3 regions of the Janibacter endophyticus genome follow, and region 1 is predicted to be linked to each of the others. Evidence: predicted binding sites of a transcription regulator. Region 1 holds the regulator's gene; each other region holds the start of a gene.

What was found. The regulator HrcA, encoded in region 1, represses chaperone genes, less so after heat shock. The targets are predictions, from matches to a motif close to TTNGCACTCGNNNNNNNCGAGTGCNAA.
Region 2: the regulator HrcA is predicted to act here: its motif matches at 2,270-2,296, upstream of groL (chaperonin GroEL).
Region 3: the regulator HrcA is predicted to act here: its motif matches at 3,419-3,445, upstream of groES (co-chaperone GroES).

The regions. Positions count from the first base shown of each region.
Region 1 is NZ_JAFEJG010000004.1:2,291,740-2,297,055, forward strand. It holds gene JNO54_RS11025 (PhoH family protein) at 1-1,001, opposite strand, end outside; gene JNO54_RS11030 (16S rRNA (uracil(1498)-N(3))-methyltransferase) at 1,058-1,801, opposite strand; gene dnaJ (molecular chaperone DnaJ) at 1,804-2,925, opposite strand; gene hrcA (heat-inducible transcriptional repressor HrcA) at 2,987-4,015, opposite strand; gene JNO54_RS11045 (DUF3097 domain-containing protein) at 4,144-5,046, shown strand; gene fabG (3-oxoacyl-ACP reductase FabG) at 5,295-5,316, opposite strand, start outside.
Region 2 is NZ_JAFEJG010000004.1:840,479-845,794, reverse strand. It holds gene JNO54_RS04120 (alkaline phosphatase D family protein) at 1-426, opposite strand, end outside; gene groL (chaperonin GroEL) at 526-2,151, opposite strand; gene JNO54_RS04110 (DUF3263 domain-containing protein) at 2,386-2,673, opposite strand; gene JNO54_RS04105 (pyridoxal phosphate-dependent decarboxylase family protein) at 2,868-4,238, opposite strand; gene JNO54_RS04100 (ArsR/SmtB family transcription factor) at 4,277-4,639, opposite strand; gene JNO54_RS04095 (ArsI/CadI family heavy metal resistance metalloenzyme) at 4,714-5,184, shown strand; gene arsB (ACR3 family arsenite efflux transporter) at 5,187-5,316, shown strand, end outside.
Region 3 is NZ_JAFEJG010000004.1:2,731,270-2,736,585, forward strand. It holds gene serA (phosphoglycerate dehydrogenase) at 1-1,119, shown strand, start outside; gene groL (chaperonin GroEL) at 1,281-2,891, opposite strand; gene groES (co-chaperone GroES) at 2,990-3,286, opposite strand; gene JNO54_RS13085 (class I SAM-dependent methyltransferase) at 3,506-4,747, shown strand; gene JNO54_RS13090 (glycoside hydrolase family 3 N-terminal domain-containing protein) at 4,758-5,316, shown strand, end outside.

The sequences.
Region 1 (5,316 bases):
TGGCCGACGAGGCGGTGCCGGACGACGTCCTCGCTCGTCAGCTCGGCGAAGTGGATGTCCTCGATGCCGTCGAGCACGCGCCGGACGACCTTGAGGCCCGACTCGATGCCGCCGGGGAGGTCGACCTGCGAGGTGTCGCCGGTGACGACCATCTTGGAGCCGAAGCCGAGGCGGGTGAGGAACATCTTCATCTGCTCGGGCGAGGTGTTCTGCGCCTCGTCGAGGATGACGAAGGCGGAGTTCAGCGTGCGGCCACGCATGAAGGCCAGCGGCGCGACCTCGATCGTGCCGGCCGCCATGAGCCGCGGGATCGACTCGGCGTCGATCATGTCGTGCAGGGCGTCGTAGAGGGGGCGCAGGTACGGGTCGATCTTGTCGTTGAGCGAGCCGGGCAGGAAGCCGAGCCGCTCCCCCGCCTCGACGGCCGGGCGGGTGAGGATGATCCGGTCGACCTGCTTGGCCTGCAGGGCCGCGACGGCCTTGGCCATCGCGAGGTAGGTCTTGCCGGTGCCGGCGGGACCGAGGCCGAAGACGACGGTGTTGGCGTCGATCGCGTCGACATACTCCTTCTGACCGAGCGTCTTGGGCCGGACGGTGCGGCCCCGGTTGCTCACGATGTTGGCGGTGAGCACGTCGGCGGGCCGCTGCTGGCTGCTGCCGCGGAGCATGCCGATGGAGCGCTCGACGGCGTCCCGGTTGAGCGGCTGGCCGGCGCGGACGATCTCGATGAGCTCGCCGAGGAGCCGGTCGATGATGTCGACGTCACGCGCGGGCCCGGAGAGGCGGAACTCGTTGCCCCGCACGAGGATCTCGGTGCGGGGGAACTGCCGCTCCATGGTGCGGAGCAGCTCGTCGCGCGGGCCGAGGAGGGCCACCGGCGTCACCGAGTCCGGCAGGACGATCGTCTCGTCGACGGTCGTGTCGCCGTCGGGGGCGGAGGTGGGTGCCTCGTCGGGCAGGCCGTCGAGTGCGGAGAGGTCGGGTCGCGAAGGATCAGGCATCGTGGCTCGAGTCTACGGGCGGGGGGCCTGCCGGCACGATCCGCCGGCGCCCCCGGCTACGTCCAGCGCGAGCGGGCCGAGAGCACGGCGAGCGCTGCCGGGCCGGCCGTCGAGGAGCGCAGGACGGAGGTACCGAGGCGCACCGGCGCGGCGCCGGCGGCGACGAGCGCGTCGACCTCGGCCGGGCTGATGCCGCCCTCCGGCCCGACGACGAGCAGGACGTCCCCCTCGGCGGGGAGCGCCGCCGTCGCGAGCGGCTCGGTGGCGTCCTCGTGGAGGACGAAGGCGGCCGCGGCCGCGGCCGCGCGGGTCGCGAGGTCCTTGGTGGAGACCGGCTGCGTGACGAGGGGCGTGCGGGCCCGGCGCGACTGCTTGGCGGCGGCGACCGCGACGTTGACCCACTTCTGGTGGGCCTTGGCGACCTTCGGCCCCTTCCAGCGCACGATCGAGCGGTCCGCCTCCCACGGGATCACCTCGTCGACCCCGAGCTCGGTGGCCGCCTCGACGGCGGCCTCGTCGCGACCGCCCTTGGCGAGGGCCTGGACGAGGACGAGGCGAAGGGAGGGCGCCGGCTCGTCGCGTCGGGTCTCGACCCGCACGACGAGGGCGGTCGGGTCGGCCGACTCGACCGTCCCGACGGCCCCTGCCCCGTCGCCGTCGGCGACGATGACGCTCTCCCCCACCGCGATCCGGCGCACGGTGACCGCGTGCCGTGCCTCCACCCCTTCCACGACCACGGTCGCGCCCGGGGCGACGCCCTCAAGACTCCCCGGGGAGACGTGGAAGAGGGGTGCGGTCACCGTCAGCGGCCCTTGAAGGCGTGGCGGAGCTTGCCCATGAACCCGGAGTCGACGTCGGCGAGCTGGCCGCTCGGGTCGGTCTCGTCACGGACCTCGGCGAGGCGGCGCAGGAGCTCCTCCTGCTCGGCGTCGAGGCGGGTGGGGGTGCGGACGTCGGCGTGGATGATCAGCCGGCCGCGGCCGCCGCCGCGCAGGTGCGTGACGCCGAGGTCGTCGAGGACGACGGTGTCGCCGGGCTGCGTGCCGCGCTTGATCTCGATCTGCTGCGGGCCGTCGAAGGTCTCGAAGGTCAGCGTCGTCCCGAGGGCCGCCGCGGTCATCGGCAGCCGCACCGACGCGTGCAGGTCGTCGCCCTCGCGGGTGAAGGTCGGGTGCGGCGCGACCCGGAGCTCGACGAAGAGGTCGCCGGACGGGCCTCCGCCGAAGCCGACCTCACCCTCGCCGGCGAGGTGGATGCGGGTGCCGGTGTCGATCCCCGCGGGGATGCGGACGTTCATCGTGCGCCGGGAGCGGACGCGCCCCTGGCCGGAGCACTCGAAGCAGGGGTTGGGGATGACCTCGCCGAAGCCCTGGCAGGCCGCGCACGGACGCGACGTCATGACCTGGCCGAGGAAGCTGCGCTGGACCATCTGGACCTCGCCGCGACCACCGCAGGCGTCGCAGGTGCGACGGCCCGAGCCGGGCTGCGCACCGTCGCCAGAGCAGGTGCCGCACCGCTCGGCGGTGTCGATGGTCAGCTCCTGGGTCCCGCCGAAGACCGCCTGCTCGAGGTCGACCTGGAGGGCGACGAGCCCGTCCTGGCCGCGCGCCTGACGGGGGCGCGGACCGCGGCCGCCGCCGGCGGCCTGGCCGAAGAACTGCTCCATGATGTCGCTGAAGGAGAAGCCGGCGCCGAAGCCCTCGTGCGCGCCACCGTAGGGGTCGGCGCCCCTGTCGTACTGGCGCCGCTTGGCCTCGTCGCCGAGGACGTCGTAGGCCTGGCTGACGCGCTTGAACTCCTCCTCGGCCTCCGGACCGGGGTTGACGTCCGGGTGGAGCTTGCGGGCCATCTTGCGATAGGCCTTCTTGATCTCCTCCGGGGTCGCGGAGCGGTCGACACCCAGGTCGGCGTAGTAGTCGTTCACGTGCGGTGAGGTCCTCTGCAGATGGGGTTCGGGGGCGAAGGGGTTGTGCCGGGGCCGTGGGTCAGCCGGCGATGATCCGGGAGAGGTAGGTCGCGACGGCCCGGACCTGGCTGATCGTCGCGGGGTAGTTCATCCGGGTCGGCCCAAGGACGCCGACGTGGCCGACGAGCTCGTCGCCCACGCCGTAGCCGGTGGAGACGACCGACGTGCTCTGGAGGCCGGTGACGGGGTTCTCGCTGCCGATGCGGACCGCGACCTCGCCGGTCTGCTCGGCCTCGGCGCCGAGGAGGCGCAGGAGGACGACGTGCTGCTCGAGCGCGTCGAGGACGGGCTCGAGGGTGAGCGGGAAGTCCGAGGGGGTGCGGGCGAGGTTGGCGGTGCCGGCGAGGGTCACGCGGGTCTCGCTCTCCTCGCGGGCGGCCTCCTCGAGTGCTGCGAGGACGCCGGCGGTCAGGCTCGAGCTCGTGCGCTGGTCGTCGTCGAGGGTGCGCAGCGCGGTGACCGCCTCGGCGAGGCGGCGCTCGGTGGCGGCGGCGTTGATGTGGGTGCGCGCGGCGGCGAGCTCTTCGGCACCGGCCGTGGTCGTGTAGTCGGTGTCGGTCGCGATGACGCGCTGCTCGACCCGGCCGGTGCCCATGATGGCGATGACCATGAGGCGCGTGGCGCTCATCGGCACGAGCTCGACGTGGCGCACGGTGCTGCGGGTCAGCGAGGGGTACTGGACGACGGCGACCTGTCGGGTGAGCGTCGCGAGCAGCCGGACGGTGCGGTCGAGGACCTCGTCGAGCTCGTCGGCGCCGTCGAGGAACTGCGCGATCGCGGCCCGCTCGGCGCGCGACATCGGCTTGAGCGTCGAGAGCTGGTCGACGAAGGCGCGGTAGCCGGCGTCGGTAGGGATGCGGCCGGCGCTCGTGTGCGGGGCGGCGATGAGGCCGGCGTCCTCGAGGGCGGCCATGTCGTTGCGGACGGTGGCGGCGCTCACGCCGAGCTGGTGGCGTTCGAGGAGGGCGCGGGAGCCGACCGGCTCGCTCGTGTGGACGTAGTCCTCGACGATGGCGGAGAGGACGGCCATCCGTCTCTCAGAGCTCAGTGCGCTCATGGGGCTCCTCGTGCTCCCTTCGTCATCTCGGCTGGGCCTGCCTGGCACTCTCGACACCTGAGTGCCAAGTCTACGGACCTCCCGGCCATTCCCCAATCCGCCGGGTAGCGTGCCGCGACGTGACGCCCCCGACCTCCCGGCCCCCGACCGACCGCTACGGCTCTGACGTGCTCTCCGGCGACTGGCGCTCCGCGGGGCGCCCGCGCAGCCGCGAGGTCGAGGCGACCCCCGACCTCGTCGTCGAGGACTTCGAGACGGGGTGGGTCGGCGCGGTCGTCCGCGTCGAGAAGGCGGGCGGCATGCACGTCGTCCACCTCGAGGACCGGCGCGGCAAGGTCAAGGCCTTCCCGCTCGGGCCGGGCTTCCTCATCGACGGCGCCCCGGTCGTGCTCACTCCCCCGAAGGCTGCCGGACGGGCCGCGCTCGCCGCGGCCCAGCAGGCCGCCGCCCGGACCGCGTCCGGCTCGGTCGCCGTCCACGACGGGGCGGCGCGGGTCGCCATCGGGTCGCGGATCTTCGTCGAGGGCCGCCACGACGCCGAGCTCGTCGAGAAGGTGTGGGGTCACGACCTGCGGGTCGAGGGCGTCGTCGTCGAGATGCTCGACGGTGTCGACGACCTCGAGGCCGCGATCCGCGACTTCGCCCCCGAACCGGGGCGCCGGATGGGTGTCCTCGTCGACCACCTCGTCCCCGGCTCGAAGGAGTCCCGGATCGTCGCGAAGGCCGCCGGCCTGACCCCCTTCGCCCCCCACGTCCTGATCGTCGGGCACCCCTTCGTCGACGTCTGGCAGTCGGTGCGCCCCCAGCGGCTCGGGATGGACGCGTGGCCCACGGTGCCGCGCTCGGTCGAGTGGAAGCGCGGGATCTGCGCCCACCTCGGCTGGCCGCACGACACCCAGGCCGACATCGCCCGGGCGTGGAAGCAGATCCTCGGGACCGTGCGGACCTACGCCGACCTCGAGCCCGCCCTCCTCGGCCGGGTCGAGGAGCTCATCGACTTCGTCACCGCCGCCACCCCCTGAGATCCGAATTTCCCCGGGCTTCTGTCAAAGGCTCAGGAATGTTCGCGGGCGGATTGTTCGGAGCCCAAGCCGACGCCGACCCACTCATCGGGAGACAGGACGGCCACTTCGCCCCGCCCAGACCAGGACGAAGGGGACGACGCCGGGGCACCCCGGCAGGCACCTCAGAATCCGCCCATGGAACTGACGATCCGCCCGCGAATGTTCGCGGGCGGATGTCAGAAACCTGGGGAAATTTGGATCTGGGGTCAGTCCTTGGGGCCGCCGGCG
Region 2 (5,316 bases), 1.5 Mb from region 1:
GGCGTCCGGCCACTCGACCTCCCCGTCGGCCAGCGCCATCGCGTAGGTGCGCAACGCGTCGACCCCGTGGCTGCCGTGGTGCTCCGCGTCGTGGGGGACGCTCGTGCGGCACGAGCCGAAGGCCAGACGCGTCGGTCGGTCCTTGACGAGCGTGGTGATCCGGGGCGCGGGGTACTCGCACTCGGCGGGCGGCCACACCTGGGCGCCGTCGATCTCGACGATGTACTCGTAGCTCTCGCCCGCGGTCAGCCCGTCGACGAGGACGAGCGCGAAGTGGAAGCCCTCGACGACGAAGGTCCGGGCGCTCCACGACCGCTCACCGGACCGCACGGTGACGGTCGCGGTGCCGCCCGTCTGCACCCACACGCTCGCGGTCGTCTCGCCGACGTGGCGGAGCAGGGGGCCGAGGACGAGGGGGTCGGTCACTGCCTCATCCTCCCACCTGTACCTGGCCGTTCAACGACGAAGGAGTGGCCCTCCCGTGCGGGAGGACCACCCCTTCGTCAGTGGCTGGGAAGCCTGGGCTCAGAAGCCCATGCCACCCATCTCGTCGCCACCCGGCATGGCCGGAGCGGCCTTCTCGGGCTTGTCGGCGATGACGGCCTCGGTGGTGAGGAAGAGCGCCGCGATGGAGGCGGCGTTCTGCAGCGCGCTGCGGGTCACCTTGGCGGGGTCGATGATGCCGGCGGCGATCATGTCGACGTACTCGCCGGTGGCCGCGTTGAGGCCCTCGCCCGCGGGGAGGTTCGCGACCTTCTCCGAGACGACGCCACCCTCGAGACCGGCGTTGACGGCGATCTGCTTGAGCGGGGCCTCGGCCGCGACGCGGACGATGTTGGCGCCGGTGGCCTCGTCACCCTCGAGCGAGAGGCTCTCGAAGGCGGCCTTGGTCGCCTGGAGCAGCGCGACGCCACCACCGGCGACGATGCCCTCCTCGACGGCGGCCTTGGCGTTGCGGACGGCGTCCTCGATGCGGTGCTTGCGCTCCTTGAGCTCGACCTCGGTGGCCGCGCCCGCCTTGATGACGGCGACGCCGCCGGCGAGCTTGGCGAGGCGCTCCTGGAGCTTCTCGCGGTCGTAGTCCGAGTCGCTGTTCTGGATCTCGGTCTTGATCTGGCTCACGCGACCGGCGATCTGGTCCTCGGCGCCGGCACCCTCGACGATCGTCGTCTCGTCCTTGGTGACGACGACCTTGCGGGCGCGGCCGAGCAGGTCGAGCTCCGCGGTGTCGAGCTTGAGGCCGACCTCCTCGGAGATGACCTGGCCACCGGTGAGGATGGCGATGTCGGCGAGCATGGCCTTGCGGCGGTCACCGAAGCCGGGCGCCTTGACGGCGACAGCCTTGAAGGTGCCACGGATCTTGTTGACGACGAGCGTGGACAGGGCCTCGCCCTCGACGTCCTCGGCGATGATGAGGAGCGGCTTGCCGGACTGCATGACCTTCTCGAGGAGGGGCAGCAGGTCCTTGATCGAGCCGATCTTGGAGTTCGCGATGAGGATGTAGGGGTCCTCGAGGACGGCCTCCATGCGCTCCGTGTCGGTGACGAAGTAGCCGGAGATGTAGCCCTTGTCGAAGCGCATGCCCTCGGTGAGCTCGAGCTCGAGCCCGAAGGTGTTGCTCTCCTCGACGGTGATGACGCCTTCCTTGCCGACCTTGTCCATGGCCTCGGCGATCTTGGCGCCGATCTCGGGGTCAGCGGCGGAGATCGAGGCGGTGGCCGCGATCTGCTCCTTGGTCTCGATCTCCTTCGCCATGGCGAGGAGCTGGTCGGAGACTGCGGCGGTGGCCTTCTCGATGCCGCGCTTGAGCGCCATCGGGTTGGCGCCGGCGGCGACGTTGCGCAGGCCCTCGCGGACGAGCGCCTGGGCGAGGACGGTGGCCGTCGTCGTGCCGTCACCGGCGACGTCGTCGGTCTTCTTCGCGACCTCCTTGACGAGCTCGGCCCCGATCTTCTCGTAGGGGTCGTCGAGCTCGATCTCCTTGGCGATCGAGACACCGTCGTTGGTGATCGTGGGGGCGCCCCACTTCTTCTCCAGGACGACGTTGCGGCCCTTGGGGCCGAGGGTGACCTTGACGGCGTCGGCGAGGATGTTCATACCCCGCTCGAGACCGCGTCGGGCCTCTTCGTCAAAGGCGATGAGCTTTGCCATTCGGGTGGTCCTCCACACGATAGGTAGGTGGTAGACCGGGCGGCGCCCGCGACGGACGACCCCCAGGCGCGCGGCTCACGTCACCGCGACGTCGAGGATCTCACCGGACCGGTCAGTTCTGTCACTCTCACGGGGAGAGTGCTAACGCCATTATTGGCACTCTCGGGGTGAGAGTGCAAACAGTTGCCCTTGTCCTCGGGTGCCGGGGACAGGGGCGAAGGGGGAAGTCGCAGCTCAGGCGTCGAAGCCGAGGCGGCGCGCGCTGCGGCTGCGCTGGCGTGACTGGCGCATGCGGCGGAGCCGCTTGACGAGCATCGGGTCCTCCGCGAGCGCGGCCGGGTTGTTGATGAGCCCGTTGAGCACCTGGTAGTAGCGCGTGGAGCTCATGTCGAAGAGCTCCTTGATCATCTGCTCCTTGGCGCCCTGGTAGGTCCACCACTGGCGCTCGAAGGCGAGGATCTCCCGGTCGCGGTCGCTCAGCGGGGCGGCGGTGCTGCTCTGCTGCTGCGTGGCGGTCTTCACGTTGAGGTCCTCCGTGACGGGGCGATGACGTCGTGCGCGGCTCACTGTACCCAGCGAATGACACGCCTGTCATTCCCTTCGGCGTGGCGGCTGGACAGCACCCCCTGGACCTCACTCACCCGTCACACAGGCACCACCGGCCCCACCCCCTGTCACCACGACCGGGTCGTGGTGAACCGTGCCGGTCGTCGTGGTCAGGCCATGGTGTCGAGGATGGCGTCGATGTCGGCCTCGGTCGTCTCAGGGTTGACGATGGCGAAGCGGGCCAGGGTCTCGCCGTCGTGCGTCGTCGGGACGACGAAGGCGAACTCGTCCTCGAGCATCCGGTCCGACCACGCCTGGTAGTCCCCCGGCCCCCAGCCGAGCCGGCGGAAGACGACGACGGAGAGGTCCCGGTGGCGGACGAGCTCGAGGTCGGGGCGCCGCTCGACCTCGGACTCGGCGTGACGGGCGACCTCGAGGGTGCGCTCGATCGCCCGCGTGTACGCGGCCGTCCCGTGCGTCGCGAGGCTGAACCACAGCGGCAGCCCACGGGCCCGGCGGGTCAGCCCGACGGAGTAGTCCGTCGGGTTCCACTGGGCCGCCTCGGTGAGCACGTCGAGGTAGCCGGCCCGCTGGGTGTGGGCGGCCCGGGCGAGCGCCGGCTCGCGGTAGATCAGCGCGCAGCAGTCGAAGGGGGCGAAGAGCCACTTGTGCGGGTCGACGATGAAGGAGTCCGCCCGCTCGACCCCGTCGAAGAGGGACCGAACGCTCGGCGCCGCGAGCGCCGCCCCGCCGTACGCCCCGTCGACGTGGAACCAGATGCCGTGCTCGGCGCAGACCTCGGCGACACCGGCGAGGTCGTCCACGACACCGAAGTTCGTCGTCCCGGCCGTCGCGACGACGGCGAAGAAGGTCTCGGGGCCCTCGCGCTCGAGGACCTCGCGCAGCGCGGGTCCGGTGAGGCGCAGGTGCTCGTCCGGCTCGACGGTCACGAGCTCGGCGTCCATGACGTCGCAGGCCGACTGGATCGAGCTGTGCGCCCCGGCGGTGGCTACCACCCGCCACGGACGAAGGGGGCGGCCCTCCCCCTTCGCCTCCTCGACGGCCCGCGCGCGGGCGGCGTGCCGCGCCGCGACGAGGGCGGAGAGGTTGCCGATCGTCCCGCCCGGGACGAAGACCCCGCCGGCCTGCTCGGGCAGCCCCGCGAGATCGGCGATCCAGCGCAGCGCCTGGTTCTCGGCGAAGACCGCGCCCGAGCCCTCGAGCCAGGAGCCGGCGTACATCGAGGACGCTCCGACGACGAGGTCGAACATCGCCGCGGCGTCGCTCGGCGCGCACGGGATGAAGGAGAGGTAGCGGGGGTGGTCCACCGAGAGGCAGGCCGGCGCCAGGACCTCGGCGAAGAGGTCCATCGCCCGGGCACCGCCGATGCCCTCGGTGGTGATGGTCTGGCCCGCCCGGTCGAGCAGCTCGGCCTCGGACAGGACGTAGTCCAGCGGCACCGGGTGCAGGGTGAGCCGCTCCTCGGCGTAGTCGAGCACCATCCGGCCGAGCTCGTCGACCGCCTTGTCGTTTCCGAACATGGTCGGCAGCGTAGGTGCCGACCCCGGTCCGCGTCGCCTCAGCCGGAGAGGGCCCGGCCGGCGAGCTCGAGGCGCTCGGGGACCAGGGTGAACCAGGCGGTCTGCCCACGCCGCTCGCGGACGAGCATCCCGGCGTCGACGAGGACCTTGAGGTGATGGCTCACCGTCGGCTGGGCGAGGGCGAGCGGTTCCTGGAGGTCGCCCGCCGAGACCTCGCCGCCCGGCGCGCACCGGGCGATGCTGAGGATCTGCAGCCGCACCGGGTCGGCCACCGCCTTGAGCAGCCGGGAGACGAGCTCGGCGTCCTCCCGGGCCAGCGGGGCACTGCCCGGGGTCGCACAGCACCGCTCGACGGCGGTCGCGAGGAGCGTGCGGCCCTCAGGTGCGATGAGATCGGACATGGCCCCATATTGACACACATCGATATTTGCTGCGAGAGTCCATATCGACAAGCATCGATATAGGAGAGTTCCGCATGAGCCGGGTCCAGATCGCCCTCGACGTCACCGACCTCGAGTCCTCCGTCACCTTCTACTCGACCCTCTTCGGGATCGAGCCGCACAAGCGACGCCCGGGGTACGCGAACTTCGTCGTGGAGAACCCGCCGGTCAAGCTCGTCCTGATCGAGACCGACGAGGCCACCCGGGGCACCGGCCCGAAGGGCGCGCTCAACCACCTCGGCATCGAGGTCGAGGACGGCAGCGAGGTGGGCGCCGCGCGCGAGCGTCTCTCCGGTGCCGGGCTGGCGACCTTCGACGAGGACGACACGACCTGCTGCTACGCGCTCCAGGACAAGGTCTGGGTCTCGGACCCGGCGGGTGCCCCGTGGGAGGTCTACGTCGTCAAGGACGACAACCCCGCCGACGGGCGTCCCGCGACCTCGTCCCACCCGCTGCTCGAGGGCACCCCCTCAGGCTCCGCCTGCTGCACGCCGACGGGCGTCTGAGCATGACCACCACCACCCAGGGCCCCGCCGAGGGCACGGACGTCGTCCGCCAGATGTCTTTCCTCGACCGCTACCTCGCGGTCTGGATCGGCCTGGCCATGGCGGCCGGGCTGCTGCTGGGCCGGATGTTCG
Region 3 (5,316 bases), 440 kb from region 1:
GGCGCGCTCGACGAGAGCGAGCTGATCGACGCCCTCGAGGGCGTCGACCTCCTCGGCATCCGCTCCAAGACGACCGTGACGGCCGAGGCGCTCCGGGCTCGGCCCGAGCTCAAGGCCATCGGCGCCTTCTGCATCGGCACCAACCAGATCGACCTCAACGCGGCTGCTCAGGCCGGCACCGTGGTCTTCAACGCGCCCTTCTCCAACACCCGCTCGGTCGTCGAGCTCGCCATGGCCGAGATCATCGCGATGGCCCGTCACCTCACCGACAAGAACGCCGCGCTCCACGCGGGCGTCTGGGACAAGTCGGCGAAGGGGGCGCACGAGGTCCGCGGGCGGACCCTCGGCATCGTCGGGTACGGCAACATCGGCAGCCAGCTCTCGGTCATCGCCGAGGCCTTCGGCATGCACGTCTACTACTACGACGTCGAGGACAAGCTGCCGCTCGGCAACGCCCGCCGCTGCGAGTCGCTCGACGAGCTCCTCCGCTCCTGCGAGACGATCACGCTCCACGTCGACGGCCGAGCAGGCAACGCCGGGGTCTTCGGGGCCGAGCAGTTCGCCCAGATGCGCCCGCGCAGCCTCTTCCTCAACCTCTCCCGCGGCTTCGTCGTCGACCTCGAGTCGCTCCGCGATCACCTCGTGAGCGGCCACATCGCGGGCGCCGCCGTCGACGTCTTCCCCGAGGAGCCGAAGTCCGCGGGCGACCCCTTCGTCTCGATCCTCCAGGGGCTGCCCAACGTCATCCTCACCCCGCACGTCGGCGGGTCGACCGAGGAAGCCCAGTACGACATCGGCCGGTACGTCTCCGGCAAGCTCCGCGAGTACGCCCAGACCGGCGCGACGACCATGTCCGTCAACGTCCCTGCCGTGGCGCTCAGCAAGTCCCCCGGCGACACCCGGATCCTGCACCTGCACCGCAACGTCCCCGGCGTCCTCGCCCGGGTAAACACCCTGCTCTCCGAGGGCGGCGCGAACATCGACAGCCAGCACCTCTCGACCAAGGGCGAGCTCGGTTACGCCGTCACCGACCTCAACGGCGCCCTGCCTGGCGGCGTCGAGCAGCGGCTCCGCGAGATGGACGAGACCATCGAGGTCCGGGTCATCGTCGGCGAGTAGCGGGCGGCTCTCTGGGCGCGCACAGATCGCTGTCCTGACGTCGTCGCCGCGAGATATCGATACCGACGAGCTCAGGACCGCGACTCGGGTACACCCGGACCACGAAGGGGGCGCCCCACCGGTTGGTGGGACGCCCCCTTCGAGGTGTGTCAGAGGTGAGGTCAGTGGTGGTGACCGTGGCCCGCCGCGGCGGGCTCCTCGTCCTCCTTCTTCTCCACGACGAGGGTGTCGGTGGTGAGGACCATCGACGCGATCGACGCGGCGTTGACGAGCGCGGAGCGGGTCACCTTGACCGGGTCGATGACGCCGGCGCCGACGAGGTCGCCGTACTCACCGGTGGCGGCGTTGAGGCCGTTGCCGGGGGTGAGCTCTTGGACCTTGGAGACCGCGACGTAACCCTGGATGCCGGCGTTCTCGGCGATCCAGCGGAGCGGCTCGACGGCGGCCTTCTTGACGATCTGCGCACCGGTCGCCTCGTCGCCCTCGAGCGAGAGGTCGTCGATGACGGAGACCGCGTGGGTGAGGGCCGAGCCGCCACCGGCGACGATGCCCTCCTCGATGGCCGCGCGGGTCGCGGAGATCGCGTCCTCGATGCGGTGCTTCTTCTCCTTGAGCTCGACCTCGGTGTGCGCGCCGACCTTGATGACGCAGACGCCGCCGGCGAGCTTGGCGAGGCGCTCCTGGAGCTTCTCGCGGTCCCAGTCCGAGTCGGTCCGCTCGATCTCGGACTTGATCTGCCCGACCCGGCCCTCGACCTCGGAGCTCTCGCCCTGGCCGTCGATGATCGTCGTGCTGTCCTTGGTGATGACGATACGACGGGCCTGGCCGAGGTCCTCGAGACCGGCCTGGTCGAGCTTGAGCCCGACCTCCTCGGCGATGACCTGGCCACCGGTGAGGATCGCCATGTCCTGGAGCATCGCCTTGCGGCGGTCCCCGAAGCCCGGGGCCTTGACGGCCACGACGTTGAAGGTGCCGCGGATCTTGTTGACGACGAGCGTCGAGAGCGCCTCACCGTCGATGTCCTCGGCGATGATGAGCAGCGGCTTGCCCGACTGCACGACCTTCTCGAGCACCGGCAGGATGTCGGCGACCGTGGAGATCTTGCCCTGGTTGATGAGGACGTAGGCGTCCTCGAGGACGGCCTCCATGCGCTCGGCGTCGGAGATGAAGTACGGGCTGATGTAGCCCTTGTCGAACTGCATGCCCTCGGTGAAGTCGAGCACGGTCTCGGCGGTCGAGGACTCCTCGACGGTGATGACGCCGTCCTTGCCGACCTTGTCGAAGGCCTCGGCGATGGTGCCGCCGATGGTCTCGTCCTGCGCGGAGAGCGAGGCAACCTGGGCGATCTCCTCCTTGCCCTGGACCTCACGGGCGACCTCGAGCAGGCGGGCGGAGACGGCCTCCACGGCCTTGTCGATGCCGCGCTTGAGGCCGGACGGGGCGGCGCCCGCGGCGACGTTGCGCAGGCCCTCCTTGACCATGGCCTGGGCGAGGACGGTCGCGGTCGTCGTGCCGTCACCGGCGACGTCGTTGGTCTTGGTCGCGACCTCCTTGGCGAGCTGGGCGCCGAGGTTCTCGTACGGGTCCTCGAGCTCGATCTCGCGGGCGATGGTCACGCCGTCGTTGGTGATCGTTGGGGCGCCCCACGCCTTGTTGATGACGACGTTGCGACCCTTGGGGCCGAGCGTCACCTTGACGGCGTTGGCGAGCTGGTCGACGCCGCGCTGGAGGGCGTCACGGGCGGAGTCGTTGAACTCCAGTTCCTTGGCCATGAGTGTCCTTGATCTCTACAGGTGTGCAGGTGGGTACGGCGTCGCCCCGGGGAGCCCGGGTGGGCCCGCACCCGGGGCGATGCGCGAAGGGGGGATCGTCAGCCGACGATGGCGAGGACGTCACGCGCGGAGAGGATGAGGTACTCCTCGCCGCCGTGCTTGACCTCGGTGCCGCCGTACTTGGAGTAGATGACGCGGTCGCCGACGGAGATGTCCATCGGGACGCGCTCGTCGCCGTCCTCGTTGAAGCGGCCGGGGCCGACAGCGACGACCTCGCCCTCCTGGGGCTTCTCCTTGGCGGTGTCCGGGATGACCAGGCCGGAGGCCGTGGTCTGCTCGGCCTCGAGCGACTTGACGATGATGCGGTCCTCGAGCGGCTTGAGCGAAACCGACACGTTGGCTCCTTCGATTCACGGATGTTCTGGGCAGTCTGCGTGGATCAGGGCGGTTCGCCGTCGCGGGGGTCGAGCTGCTCTGGTCCTGGCACTCACCGGTGGAGAGTGCCAAGCAGAAATCTAGGCCGCCGGTTAGCACTCGGTCAACCTGAGTGCCAGATCCGGCAGGAGCGGGTCCGGGAGACCCCTCCAGGACGAAGGGGTGAGAAGGTGGCCTCCGTGGACATCCAGACCGTCAAGGCCCTCGCCGGGCCCGAGGGGCACGAGCTGCTCAGCGCGCTGCCGCCGTACGACGAGTCCCAGGTCCTCGCCCTCCAGGATCGCCTCCGCAGCGCGGGGTACCCCCCCGAGCTCGTCGCCGCCGCGCTGACCCAGCAGCGCCTGCGCCACCGGGCACGGGCCAAGTTCGGCGAGTTCGCCGACGGCATGCTCTTCACCCCCGACGGGCTCGAGCAGGCCACCCGTCTCGAGGTCGCCGCCGCCCACGCGTCGCGCTACGCCGCGGCGTCGCTGGCCACCGTCCACGACCTCGGCTGCGGCATCGGCGCCGACGCCATGACGATGAGCTCTCTCGGCGTGACCGTGCACGGCGTGGACGTCGACCCGGTGACCGCTGCCGTCGCCGACGCGAACCTGCGCCCCTGGCCCGACAGCCGGGCCCGCCCGGGGAGGGCCGAGGACTTCGAGCCGCCGGCGGACCCCCTTCGCTCCCGGGTGGGGGTCTGGCTCGACCCGGCGCGCCGCACGCCCGGCGTGGCCGACATCAGCGGACGCACCCGACGGGTCTTCCGGCTCGACGAGATCTCGCCGGGCTGGCAGACCGTCCTCGCCATAGCCACCGCCGTCCCGGCGACCGGCGTGAAGATGTCGCCCTCGCTCCCTCACGACGTGCCCCCGCTCGGCACCGAGGCCCAGTGGGTCTCCTACGACGGGACGCTCCTCGAGTGCGCCGTGTGGTGGGGCCCGCTCGTCCGCTCGGCGGGCCGCACCGCCCTCGTCATGCGGCACGACGCCCCGAGCGTGCGGGTCGACCAGACCCAGGCCGACGAGGACCCGCCCTCCCTGTCCTCGCTGGGCGCGCTGGGCTCCCACCTCTATGAAGCGGACCGCGCGATCGTGCGGGCGGGTCTTGTCGGCGCGGTGACCGCGGAGGTCGACGGCGCGGAGGCCGAGCCCGGGCTGGGTCTCGTCTCGAGCGAGCAGGCGATCGAGCTCCCCTTCGCCCGCGGCTATCGCGTGCTCGAAGCGATGCCCTACAACGTCAAGACGCTCCGGGCGTGGCTGCGCGAGCGCGGCATCACCGGGCTGACGATCAAGAAGCGCGGCATGCGGATCGACGACGACCAGCTGCGCCGTTCGCTGAAGATCGGTCGCGGTGCCGGATCGGGCGCCCAGGCGGTCGTCATCCTCACGCGCGTCGCGGGCGATCAGGCCGCGATCCTCGTCGAGCCGCTCACGTAGCCTGGCGCGCGTGACCCGACTGCGAGCCGCCGCCCCAGCCCTGGCCACCCTCGTCGCCCTCGCGGCCTGCTCCGGCCCTCCGTCACCCCAGACCACCTCCGCGGAGGAGACCACGACGTCGACGACGTCCGCGACGCAGTCCTCACCCACCGCCGGGGGGCCCTCCGCCAGCGACTGCGTCACCTCGGCCCGCGACGCGATGACCCGTCAGCAGCACGCCGGCCAGCTCCTCATGGTCGCGCTCACCCCCGACATGGGGCAGGCCGGGCTCGACGCCCAGATCGAGGGCGGCCTGGGCAGCATGCTCTACCTCGGCGGCTGGACCGAGCGTGCCACCGTGGAGGCTGCGAGCCAGCACCTCCAGGACCGGGCGCTCGACCTCGACGGCACGACGGTCGGTCTCCTCGTCGCCGCCGACCAGGAGGGCGGCGAGGTCCAGCAGCTCACCGGGCAGGGTTTCTCCACGATCCCCTCCGGCCGCGACCAGGGCGCGATGAGCCCCGCAGAGCTCGAGCGACAGGCGACCGCCTGGGGCCAGGAGCTCAAGCAGGCCGGCGTCAACGTCAACC